3 regions of the Gottschalkia purinilytica genome follow, and region 2 is predicted to be linked to each of the others. Evidence: riboswitches for the same ligand, from Rfam matches in the RefSeq annotation. Region 2 holds a riboswitch; each other region holds the start of a gene.
What was found. A riboswitch is a leader RNA that binds a small molecule or an ion and turns the genes downstream of it on or off. The one in region 2 is predicted to bind thiamine pyrophosphate.
Positions count from the first base shown of each region.

Region 1 (4,349 bases), on a different contig from region 2:
TTAATCCTTTGGAAAACCCTCTAAGTAGTTGAGACAGTATAACTCCTGAATTTCCTCTGGCTCCCATTAGTGAACCATTTGCAACAACTGAAGATATCTTGTCTATATCTTGAGTATCTAAATTTTTAAGTTGCCTAACCGCTGATTGCATTGTTAATGACATATTTGTTCCTGTATCTCCATCTGGAACTGGAAAAACATTTAATGAGTTAACAATTTCTTTATTTTTCTCTAAAGAGTTGGCAGCTCCTAAGAACATCTTAGATAGCATAAGTCCATCTACATATTCAATTTTCAATTTAGTACCTCCTTATCTACTTTTGAACTCTTACTCCTTGTACATTTACGTTTACTTTTTCAACCTTTAGTCCTGTAATGTTCTCAACTGTGTATTTTACTTTCTCTATGATATTACTAGCCACCGCAGAAATACTTATCCCAAATTGAACCACAACATATAAGTCTATCACAATTCTATCATCTTCGCTATGAACTTTTACACCTTTTGTGAGATGTTCTTTTTTTAATAATTCAACTAATCCATCTGTAGCATTCTTACTTGCCATTCCTACCAATCCATAGCATTCCATAGCAGCTAATCCTGCAATAGAAGCTAAAACATTATCATCTATATTTATATTCCCGTACTGGTTCGTTACTTTTGCTGACATCAATAATCCTCCTTTTGTTTGTGAAGTATACACATACTCTTCATATATAATATATTATATCTTAATAAAATATTTCCTCTCAAATTAAAATTTAATTTATAATATTTTAGTAACCATAATCTATATTTTACATTATAATGATAATATCTTCAACTTTATGATATTAGTGTCCTGTTTTTAGTATATTATTATCTTTATTATTGCAAAATTATTAATAGTTGTGTTACAATAAGTTGTAATGTAGATTTTTTGAGATTATAATTACTTACATTGAGGAGGTGTTTGACTTGGCAAAATACTGTGAAGTATGCGGTAAAGGTAAAGTTTCAGGCCATTTAGTGACTTTCTCTAACCGTAAAAGTAATAGAACTTGGTCTCCAAACGTACGTAAAATAAGAGCTATCGTTAACGGTTCTCCTAAGAAGATAAATGTATGTACAAGATGTATAAGATCAGGTAACGTTGAAAGAGCATTATAATCATGGCTTCCTAATAAACTGGAAGCCTATTTTTTTTACTTATGTTTTATTTCTAGATAACTTTTTTAATATTTTTCTCAAGGTCTTTGGTAATTTTAAAAAGTATACTTTCATACTTTAGACTCTCCTTTCATATTTCATTGAAATACCATATAATAAGTAACAAAATAAATATAACTAAACTAAATAACATCAAATCAGGTAAAAATAGCATTGCATATATAAAAGTAATAGCAATAGTTGACTTTGCTAGGATCTCAAATATTTTACTCATATTAAATTTCCCCTAACACATTCTATAAAAAGTCCATCCTAATGCAACTAATATTATTCCTAAACTAAGAATCCAAAATTTAACAGGAATTACTTGAATTATTATAATAGCTCCTATTATAGAGAATGTAATACCTAGAGTTTTTTTGAAATTATTTTTTAAAAATAGTCGTTTGATATCGAACTTTTTCAAGGTATTCACCTACTTCATTAGATATTATAGTATTATACTATTCTATGTCTAATAAAAAGTTACAAAAACATTAATAAAGCCAAAAGAAAAACAGCCTATTTAGGCTGTTATCATAATTTAATCTCTTGACTTTATAATTAGACATATTCCGTCTTCCATATCTATATATCCTTTTTCTTCTTTAATCTCATTACTAATTCCTAACGTTGTTCCTATCTTAAAATCTATATCTTTAGTTTCATACTTAAATCCTTTTATATTAACCTTTTTAGCATCATTTATTATAGGTATTACAGAAACAAATTTATATTTATTGTCATTTTGAATTTCCAAGTTATTTTTTATCATGAAGATTTCATTATGGGAGTCTATTATCCTTGCTTTAATATTTTTATTCAATAAATCGTATAATAGCATTATATTAGCTAAAGTGTGATCTAATCTTGTTCCTGTTACTCCTAATAAACTTATTTCCGTTGCACCTTTCTCAATCGCATAATCTATAGCTAATTCAGTATCTGTTTTATCTTTTTCACTTGGAAATTTATGAAAAACCACTTCTTTTTTCTTATAATAATTTAAAACTTTATCCCCAATAGAATCTAGATCTCCTACTATAATGTCTGGAAGTATGTTTTGCTTGTACAAATGTCTAGCTCCACCATCTGCACATATAAGCAAATCATGTTTTTCTAGTATATCTGATATACATATATCTTCTAGATTTCCATTTGAAACTATTAGTATTTTCAAAGTCTCACTCTTTTCTTTATTTAATGTTAGCTTGAAAGTAATCTTCTAAGAGGTCTCCAAATAAGAGTTAATATTAAAATTGACATAATAAGTTCAATTCCTAAATATGTTCCATTGTAGATTATAGAATATTTCCATACACCTAAATCTTTTGCATTTGCTTCAAAAAATATAACTCCTGATAATACATGGCAAATAAATCTTCCTAAAATACCTAAAAATACACCTACAATAATAACCACATATTCAAAGGCTGTATCTTTTTTATTTTTCGTAGCTATTATATTTTTAGCAATTCCAGCTAACCCTAAAAAAGAAAAAGCAACTAAATAGTCTAATATATATTGTATAGGATGTACTATATATGGATCAAATGACTGCACTAGTCCATAAACTAATCCTGTAAATATACCTCTTAAAACTCCCCATCTTAAAGCTATAAAAATAATTGGTATCATACTTCCAGCTGTTACTGATCCACCATTAGGTGCCTGATAAATTTTTACCATACTTAATATAGTTGCAAGTGCCACCATTACACCTGCTTCTACTAGAAATTTAATATTAGTTGATTTATTAGTTTCACTAGTTTTGATATTCATAAAAATACCTCCCTTAATAAATTTAATTTGGGAGGCTAATTGCATGAAAATATTACACTTCCCTCCGCTAGTACTAACTAGATCAGGTTATAGGGTCGAAATTTAAGTAATTTCCTCTCAGCAGATTAGCTCCCCTAGTGAATTTTTAATTTATATTAATTTGTAATAATTTTATATACTCTTAAACTTTTTAGTAGTATCTATAATATTATCTGTACCAAATATTGCTGAACCTGCTACAAAAACATTTGCTCCACAATCTATTACTTCTTTTATATTGTCTAACTTGATTCCACCATCAACTTGAATATCTATATCAAGCTTTTTAGAATCAATCCATTTTCTTAACTCTTTTATTTTTTCTTTCATTTGAGGAATAAATGATTGTCCTCCAAAACCAGGATTAACAGTCATTATTAATACCATATCTAAATCATCAATTACATGTTTTATAGTTTCTAATGGTGTAGATGGATTTAAAGCAACTGATGCTTTTATGCCATAGCTTTTTATTTGCTGTATTGTACGATGTAAATGTAGAGTTGATTCTTGATGTACAGTAATTATATCTGCTCCTGCATCTACAAATTCTTTTATATATCTCTCTGGTCTATCTATCATTAAATGTACATCAAAAGGTAAGTCCGTAACTCTTCTAATATTTTTTATAACAGGAGGTCCAAAAGTTATATTTGGAACAAACTGCCCATCCATTACATCTAAATGTACTAAATCTGCTCCACCTTTATCTATTTTTTGTATCTGTTCTTCTAAATTGCTAAAATCTGCTGATAAAATTGATGGTGCTATTTTTATCATTACTAATACCTCCTATTGTCCATGGTTTCTTTTAAAAAGAGTAAATAATTATTGTATCTAGATCTACTAATTTCTCCATTTTCTACTGATTCTTTTACCGCACATTGAGGTTCTTTGTCATGTTTACATCCTGTAAATTTACATAAATGACTTTTTTCATATATATCATTAAAATATATTTGCAAATTTTCTTCGTCTAAAAAATCAATATCTAAAGAGCTAAAGCCAGGAGTATCTAATACCCATCCGCCCATTTCTAACTCTATTAATTCAACGTGCCTTGTAGTATGCTTTCCTCTACTAGTTTTTTGACTGATTTCTCCAGTCTTTAATTGTAAGTTAGATTGTATATTATTGAGCAATGTAGATTTACCAACTCCTGAAGGTCCTGCAAATACACTTATCTTATCCTTAAGAGTCTCTCTTAGTTCATCTATACCTTTATTTTCTTTACAACTGGTTGTAATTACTTTATACCCAGCTTTTGTGTAATCCTCAATAAGATGCTTAACCTCTTCATTTACTAAGTCTATTTTATTAAAGCATATTACAACATCTA
Region 1 covers NZ_LGSS01000005.1:56,314-60,662, reverse strand. The annotation lists gene CLPU_RS06520 (DAK2 domain-containing protein) at 1-298, opposite strand, end outside; gene CLPU_RS06515 (Asp23/Gls24 family envelope stress response protein) at 315-671, opposite strand; gene rpmB (50S ribosomal protein L28) at 959-1,150, shown strand; gene CLPU_RS17190 (hypothetical protein) at 1,281-1,424, opposite strand; gene CLPU_RS06505 (hypothetical protein) at 1,437-1,616, opposite strand; gene CLPU_RS06500 (thiamine diphosphokinase) at 1,734-2,369, opposite strand; gene thiT (energy-coupled thiamine transporter ThiT) at 2,396-2,971, opposite strand; TPP riboswitch at 3,014-3,117, opposite strand; gene rpe (ribulose-phosphate 3-epimerase) at 3,143-3,790, opposite strand; gene rsgA (ribosome small subunit-dependent GTPase A) at 3,793-4,349, opposite strand, start outside.
Region 1: linked by a shared signal. The riboswitch ahead of thiT (energy-coupled thiamine transporter ThiT) and the one ahead of thiS (sulfur carrier protein ThiS) in region 2 are both predicted to bind thiamine pyrophosphate.

Region 2 (4,349 bases):
CTTTATTGTGTACTACTAATTCTCCTTTATGTATCTTGTTATCAAATCCCCAATGTAAGACTTTTATATAACTAAGATCATCTAAACTTATATTATTATTTTCATGCCATGATAATCCTATCATTTTCTTTTTTATTTCTTCAGGTATAGATTGATATGTGAATTCTTCATCTATGGATTTATTCACCTTACGCTCCTTAACTTTTAACCTTTTTTCTACTTCATACTTATCTTTTCGATAAAGTTCTTTACCTTCATGATTTTTCTTTATACCTACATTTCCTTTTAATACAACACTAACTTCATAAGCAGCTAAAATTATTAAAGCTAATACAATGATTTTTATAAACTTATTTTTCATTATTAAAATCACCCTATTTATCACACATTATATTATCTTTATAAGAGTTTAATAATTAATATTAAACACATAATTTAAACACAAGGCTTAACATTTCTTTTCAAAATCTTATAAAACAATCTAGAAATAATTTTCTTAAAAAAGTTTATTTTACTGCTATAAAAATATATATTGTTTATCCATCCTTGATTTTCCCAGTATTCCTTATCTAAAGGAAATACATTCTCGGCTAATATTTTTTGTACTTGAAAAGTTATAAGTTGATTTAAGGAAGGTCTATAATCTCCTATTTCTCCTTTCAATGTATGTATAAACTTTTCAACTTCTTTATAATCTACTTTTTGATTTATTCTTGATATTTTTCTACCTATTGTACCTGTTACATTTGTTCCCCATTGAAGCATTATACTATTCATCACTTTAAATGTACTAGAAAGTCCTGAGGATGCTGTAGTAGCAACTAGTAAGACAGGTTTTCCTGGTATTCTAGGTCTATGAAACCACTCACATGTTCTGTCAAAGAAGGTTTTCAGTTTTCCACTTAAGTTATTCATATATACAGGAGTTGATATTATAATTCCATCACAGTTCTCTATCTTTTCTATAATTTTTATCATATCGTCATTTATACTACACATTCCTTTTAGAATACAAACTTCACATCCATAGCAATCTTTTATGTCATATTCATGTAAGTGTAAATATTCAACTTCTATATCTTTACCTTTGAAGATATCTTCAATACTTTTTAAAACTTTATATGTATTTTTCTTTCTGAAACTGCTATTTATAATTAAAACTTTTTTCATATAAGCTCCTCCAACTTTACACCCTTATAACTATATATAATAATTTACATTAAAAAAGTCCTGATTTCTTAAAGAAATCAGAACTTATAAATAACTAAATCTAAATAACTAAATTAATTTAAACCTATCCTTTATTTGTAAATATATGATAATAAGTACGCTTACAAACATTCCTCCCATAATTAGATCATTTAAAAAACTATTTATATTTGGAAAGATAAATGTATTTAAAACTAATAAACTGACAATATATAATTGTCCTGCAATGCTATACAGCTTCCTATCTCTTTTATAATCATATATTACACCTATATTTAGTATTATAAAAAAGGATATAATAAAAAATCCCATATGATCCCCCTCTTTACTATAACAGTAGCACTTATACTGTATAACTTTTTCATGCGTAATTATAATACCAATATTTTATAATTTGTTTTTATTTACATAATCATTATATGTTAAATTTATCCCTTTGTTAATAGCTTATATAAACAAATTTAATATATCTTGGCATTCAATTAAGTCTTTAATTTTTTCAAAGTTTCTTCTATTAATAATTTATATTTTGTGTTTTTTTCAATTTTTTCATAACAAAAAATTTTCATTTCATGTGTCAAATTTTCGTTCTCTAGGATATTTTTGTACTCTTCTATTTCCTTTGTAACTCTATTTAATCTATTTTCCCATTCTTTTATTAAATTCAAATTAATCAACTCACTTTAAAATTTCTATAATATTATTATAATAATCATTTATGTTTTCATACTAAAATTCTATTTACCTTTACAAATTTTTTATATTACATTATAATTGAGTTAATTTAATAAAAAGAAAGCTAGGGGAGCCATTTGGCTGAGAAGGTTTCAAACCTGACTCTTTGAACCTGATGTGGTTAGTACCATCGTAGGGAAGCTTATACATAATTTTCGTATAAAAATATTTAATTATTTTTTAATTGTATTTTTATTGAAATAAAAAGCTTACCTATTTTAGGTAGGCTTTTTTTATTGGATTAAAGGAGGTGACCAAATGCATATAAAGATAAATGGAAAAAATAAGTCTGTAAAGGATGATATAAGCATTTTAGACTTATTAACTTCTAATAACTTAAATCCAAATAATGTTGTTATAGAATACAATTACACTATTTTAGAAAGAGAAGAATGGCAAGATACCATATTAAAAGAAAATGATAATTTAGAAGTCTTAAGCTTTGTAGGAGGAGGTTAACGTATGAATGATGAGCTAATAATTGGAGATACAGAACTTAAAAGTAGATTGTTCATAGGTACAGGAAAGTATTCATCTGATTCTTTGATACCCAAAATACTAGAAAAGTCCAAGTGTGAAGTTGTTACAGTTGCTCTTAGAAGAATTGATCTAAGTTCTAAAGAAAATAATATTTTAAACTATATACCGAAAGATACCAAATTACTTCCAAATACATCTGGTGCAAGAAATGCAGATGAAGCTATTAGGATAGCTAGACTTGCTAAAGCATCAGGATGTGGAAATTGGATCAAGATTGAGATTATATCTGATAATAAATATCTTCTTCCAGATGGTTATGAAACTATTAAGGCTACTGAAATACTTGCTTCCGAAGGATTTATTGTACTTCCATATGTAAGTCCAGACTTAATGGTAGCTCGATCTCTTGTAAATGCAGGAGCATCTGCTGTTATGCCTCTTGGATCACCTATAGGATCAAATAGAGGTATTAAGACAAGAGAACTGATAAAAATTTTAATTGAAGAAATTCCTTTACCAATAATAGTTGATGCTGGCATTGGTAAACCATCTGATGCATGTGAAGCTATGGAAATGGGTGCTTCAGCTTGTCTTTTAAATACAGCTATTGCTACATCTAAGAATCCTATTTTAATGGCAGAAGCATTTGGTAAAGCAGTTGAGGCAGGAAGAAAAGCTTACTTAGCTGGTCTTGGAAATAAGAGTTATACTGCAAATGCCTCTTCTCCACTCACAGGCTTTCTAAACAAATAAACTTATAATTTAACATCAAAAAGAAGGTATGATAATGAGTTTCTACGATATTTACTCTAGATATAAAGATTTTGACATAGATAGTTTTTATAATAATATATCTGATAAAGATATAGAATTAATACTTCAAAAAGATATATTAAACGAAATAGACTTTTTAATGCTGCTTTCTCCAAAAGCAGAAAATTTTCTTGAACCTATAGCTCTTAAGGCTAATAGTCTAACTATCCAACATTTTGGTAAAACAATACTTTTATATACACCAATGTATCTAGCTAACTACTGCACAAATCAATGCCTATATTGTGGATTTAATACTAAAAATGATATTAAAAGAAAACAAATGTCTTTGGAAGAAGTAGAAGCTGAAGCAAAATACATTTCTTCTAAAGGTATAAAGCATATATTAATACTTACTGGAGATGCAAAAGATATATCTTCTGTAGAGTATATTAATAGTTGTGTCAATATCTTAAAGAAATATTTCAACTCTATTAGTATTGAAATATTTCCTTTAAATGAAGATGAATATTCAAAACTAATAAAATCAGGTGTAGATTCATTAACTATATATCAAGAAACATATAATGAGTACATTTATGATAAAGTTCATTTGAAAGGTCCTAAAAAAGACTATAGATATAGATTAGATGCTCCTGAAAGAGCGTGTAAATCTTATATAAACTCTGTAAATATAGGTGCTCTTTTAGGATTAGATTATTGGAGAAAAGAAGCATTTTTTACTGGACTTCATGCTAACTATCTTCAAAATAAATATCCTCATGTAGAAGTAAGTATATCTACACCTAGAATAAGACCACATGTTGGAGATTTTTCTCCTTATCACATAGTTAGTGATAAAAATATAGTACAGTTTATAGTTGCTTTAAGACTTTTTTTACCTAGATGTGGAGTTACTATTTCTACACGTGAAAGCGAAAACTTTAGGAATAATATACTTCCATTAGGTGTTACAAAAATGTCTACAGATTCTAACACCTCTGTTGGAGGTCACACCAATAAACAGAATCAAACCAATCAATTTAATATATGCGACACTAGAAACGTAGAAAAAATGATGGAAGATATAAAAACATTAGGTTATCAACCAATACTTAAAAACTGGGATATAATCTAAACAACTATGGCTGGTGAAAAATATGAATGAATTA
Region 2 covers NZ_LGSS01000001.1:201,382-205,730, forward strand. The annotation lists gene CLPU_RS00965 (M15 family metallopeptidase) at 1-361, opposite strand, end outside; gene CLPU_RS00970 (flavodoxin family protein) at 436-1,170, opposite strand; gene CLPU_RS00980 (hypothetical protein) at 1,692-1,877, opposite strand; TPP riboswitch at 2,001-2,100, shown strand; gene thiS (sulfur carrier protein ThiS) at 2,203-2,403, shown strand; gene CLPU_RS00990 (thiazole synthase) at 2,407-3,177, shown strand; gene thiH (2-iminoacetate synthase ThiH) at 3,212-4,315, shown strand; gene thiF (sulfur carrier protein ThiS adenylyltransferase ThiF) at 4,338-4,349, shown strand, end outside.

Region 3 (4,349 bases), 150 kb from region 2:
TTTGTAACACTAGAAAATGTTCCTATCAAAGAGGTTGACATACAGCCAGTACCAGTAATCTTAGAAAGCAAAGGATGTCCATTTTCTATAATAGTTGTTTTTCTGCCATTAGATATTATATCTTTAGCCCCAGTTATTGCTATCACACATTTTAAGTCTAAAGCAAGTGTTTTGGCTATATCTTCAGAGCCATTGACAGTATCATTACTATCAACACCTTTAATGTTACTTTCTAGTCCTGCTATTGCTTTTATTTCAGACATATTTCCGCGTATTATCGAAAACTTAACTTCATCTAATAGTTTGTTTACAGTATGAGTTCTAAGTTTAGTAGCTTTTACTCCAACAGGATCTAATATTACAGGGATGTTTAATGCATTAGCTTTTTTACCTGCAAGAATCATAGAATCTATAGTTCTTGAATTTAATGTTCCTATATTTATAACTAAAGCAGATGCTACCGATACCATTTCTTCAACTTCGTCAAAGTCGTCTGCCATAACAGGAGAGCCACCGATTGCTAAAACTATATTTGCACAATCATTAGCTGTGACATAATTCGTTATGTGATGTATTAAAGGATTTGTTCTTTTTACATTTTCTAATAAAAGAGATATTTGTGATTTCATTTCTAATATAATTACCTCCAGTATAATCTATAATCCAGCTTTTTTATATAATTCATAAAAATGATGAGTAGGACCAACTCCTTTACCTATGTCTAAAGAATTTTCAATAGCAATTGTAATGTATTTTTTAGCATTTTTTACTGACGTAGGTATATCAAATCCAAGAGCTAAGTTTGACGCTATAGCAGAAGATAAAGTACAGCCTGTCCCATGAGTATTTTTAGTTAATATTCTTGAAGAGGTGAAATAATAAAACTCTTTTCCATCGAATAATACGTCAGTAGCATCACTATCAAGATGACCACCTTTAACTAATACACTTTTACAACCTAAGTAATATATTTTTTTAGCAGCTTTCTTCATATCAGATATATTACTTACTTTATCACCTGTTATAGCTGTGGCCTCAGGTATATTAGGAGTAACCATAGTAGAAATAGGAATGAGTTCACTTATTAAAGTTTCTTTAGCTTCAGGACTTAAAAGATTGAATCCACTTTTGGATATCATGACTGGATCAATTACTATATTTTTTGCATTATAATCTTTTAACTTCTTTGCTATAGATTTTATAGTAGGTATTTTAGAAACCATACCAATTTTTACTGCATCAACTTCTATATCATCATATATAACTTCTATTTGCTGTTCGATCATATCCTCTGTTATGTCTTGTATACCGAATACCCCTTGTGTATTTTGAGCAGTTATTGCAGTTATGACACTCATACCAAATACTCCATGTGCAGAAAAAGTTTTTAAATCTGCTTGTATACCAGCACCACCTGAAGAATCAGACCCTGCTATAGTTAATACTTTTTTCATGTTAAAAACCTCCTAATTTAAAATATCAATATTCTATAAGTATTATATTTTAGCTAGTTAAATTGTTGTTCTGGTTACTTAAGATTCAATAGTTTAAAACAGTAATTTCAATATAAAAAATCAAATAGTATAACGATAAATTAATATTTATATATTAAAAATACTAATCTTTTTAAGTAATGAAAGAACTACATAAGCGATAATACTTCCTCCTAATGTGCTTATTGTAAAAGGGATAATAAAGAAAAGTGGAGATATATCTTGACCCATAATTATTTTAGCTACAGGATATGACACTAAAGCACCTATAACCCCTGTACCTATGACTTCACCTATTAGTGCAACTGTTATAGACTTAGTTCTTTTAAATAATAATGAAGCTAATAATGCACCTATCATACTACCTGGAAATGCTAAAAGAGAACCTGTTCCTAATACATTTCTCAATAAAGATATTATGAAAGCATTACTTACAGAATATATAGGAGACAGTAATATGGCTGAGAGTATGTTTATGACATGCTGTACTGGAAAGCATTTTGATGGACCAAGAGGAATGTATATTATATGAGATCCTAAAACTCCTAATGCTATTAATAACGCTGAAAATACCAAATTTTTTGTTTTCATAAATAAAAAAACCTCCTTTTAGGTAATTAGGTAAAAAAATAGAACACCTTATACCTGAAAGAAGGTAAGTTATTTGAATATAATAATTACAATATACGTCAAAAAAATGTATAATATAATTATAATATACAATTATAGACTCGTGGTAAATATTTCCTACGCTGGTATTATCCAGATCAGGTATAAGGGTCAAAGACTTAAAAACGGGTCTTTTTCTCAGCCAGCCTTATCTAGCTCCCCAAAGACATATTAAATTATAAAATACATTTAAATTTTAACATTTAAGTATGAATAAATCAATTATTAGCACTTAAATGTATACGATATAAAAATTTTATAGAGGGTATATTATGTATAGCTACTAGTAGTTAACAAAAGATATTAACAAAAAAGAGCAGATTATTGAGAAATTTGGACAAATATGGATTGCTACAATTGTATTTTACAGATATTGAAATCGACACAATATTATGATAAAATTTTAATCTGATGATTGTAGAAAAAGAAATATTAAATAGCAAGGGGAGAGCGCATCAATATGAAACAATATGGGGTTTTTGATATACTTGGACCTATAATGATAGGACCTTCAAGCTCACATACAGCTGGAGCTGCAAGATTAGGTAAAGTTGCTAGAAGTATAGCTGGAAAAGATTTTAAGTCAGTTAAGTTTTATCTACATGGATCATTTGCAAAAACATATAGAGGCCATGGAACGGATAGAGCACTAGTTGCTGGAATTCTTGGAATGGATCCGGAAGATGAAAGATTAAGAACTTCTTTAGATATAGCTAAGCAAGAAAGTATAGGCATTGAGTTCATTGAAAGTGATCTTGGAGAGTCGCAGCATCCTAACACTGTAAAAATGGTATTTGCTAAAAATGACGGTAGTGTAATAGATGTTACTGGATCATCAATTGGAGGAGGTAGTATAGTTATTACTAACATAGAAGGAAATGATGTTAGTTTAACTGGAAACTGTCCTACAATTATAGTTAAATATAGAGATAAAAAAGGAGTAGTTAGTAAAGTTACTAATGTACTTTCTGAAAATAATATAAATATTGGAATAATGAAAGTTGACAGAACACCTGAGGGTGAAGCTACTATGATTATAGAGGTAGATAATATAATTCCTGAAAATGTTCCAGGTGAGGTTTCTAAAATAGAAGAGGTTATATCGGCAAGAGCGATAAACCCTATTGGTTAGGAGGTTTGGATATGTTTAGATACGGACATGAATTACTAGCATTAACTGAAAAACATAATAAAAAGATATCAGAAATTGTACTTCAAAGAGAATGTAAGATAACAGGATTATCTGAACAAGAAATAAGAGAAAAAATGAAAAGAAGTTTTGATATAATGAAAGCATCTGCTAAAGATGGAATGGAAAAAGAGATTAAAACTGTAGGCGGAATCATAGGTGGAGATGCAAAAAGAGTAGCTGGTTATGCTAAATCTGAAAAGACTCTTTGTGGAGAAACGGTGCTTAAAGCTGCTGCTAGAGCATTATCTTGTTCTGAGATCAATGCATCTATGGGAAGAATATGTGCAGCTCCAACTGCTGGTTCATGTGGTATAGTTCCTTCAACTGTAACGACAGCTGCTGAAGTTTATGGATCTACTGATGAAGAAATAGTAGATGCATTACTAACAGCTTCAGGAATAGGTATAATTATTTCAACAAATGCTACTGTTGCAGGAGCAGAAGGTGGATGTCAAGCAGAATGTGGTGCTGCTGCGGCTATGGCAGCTGCAGCTATGGTAGAAATGGCAGGAGGTACTCCAGAAATGTCATTACATGCTGCATCAATAGCTATTAAAAATGTAATGGGACTTGTTTGTGATCCTATAGCAGGGCTAGTTGAAGCACCATGTGCTAAAAGAAATGCTTCAGGAGCAGTTAATGCTATGATATCAGCGGATTTAGCATTAGCAGGAGTAAAGAGTATAATTCCTTTTGATGAAGTTGTAGACGCAATGTATGAAGTTGGAAAAGCATTACCATCTGAATTAAGAGAAACAGCGTTAGGTGGAGTTGCTGCTACAGAAACAGGTAAGAGAATAATGAAAGAAATATTTGGATAATGTATAAATGAAAGATTGTTTCTTCAAGTAAGAAACAGTCTTTTTTATTAATAGACTATTTTTTACTTTATATTGTAATTAACTTGATGAATAACTATTTTTATTAGTACTAAAAGTACTTACTTAATTAAGTTTAATATAAAATTCTTAATAAGCTAATTTATATAAAACTAT
Region 3 covers NZ_LGSS01000001.1:355,323-359,671, reverse strand. The annotation lists gene thiM (hydroxyethylthiazole kinase) at 1-629, opposite strand, end outside; gene thiD (bifunctional hydroxymethylpyrimidine kinase/phosphomethylpyrimidine kinase) at 657-1,454, opposite strand; gene thiW (energy coupling factor transporter S component ThiW) at 1,602-2,084, opposite strand; TPP riboswitch at 2,222-2,335, opposite strand; gene sdaAB (L-serine ammonia-lyase, iron-sulfur-dependent subunit beta) at 2,623-3,294, shown strand; gene sdaAA (L-serine ammonia-lyase, iron-sulfur-dependent, subunit alpha) at 3,306-4,175, shown strand.
Region 3: linked by a shared signal. The riboswitch ahead of thiW (energy coupling factor transporter S component ThiW) and the one ahead of thiS (sulfur carrier protein ThiS) in region 2 are both predicted to bind thiamine pyrophosphate.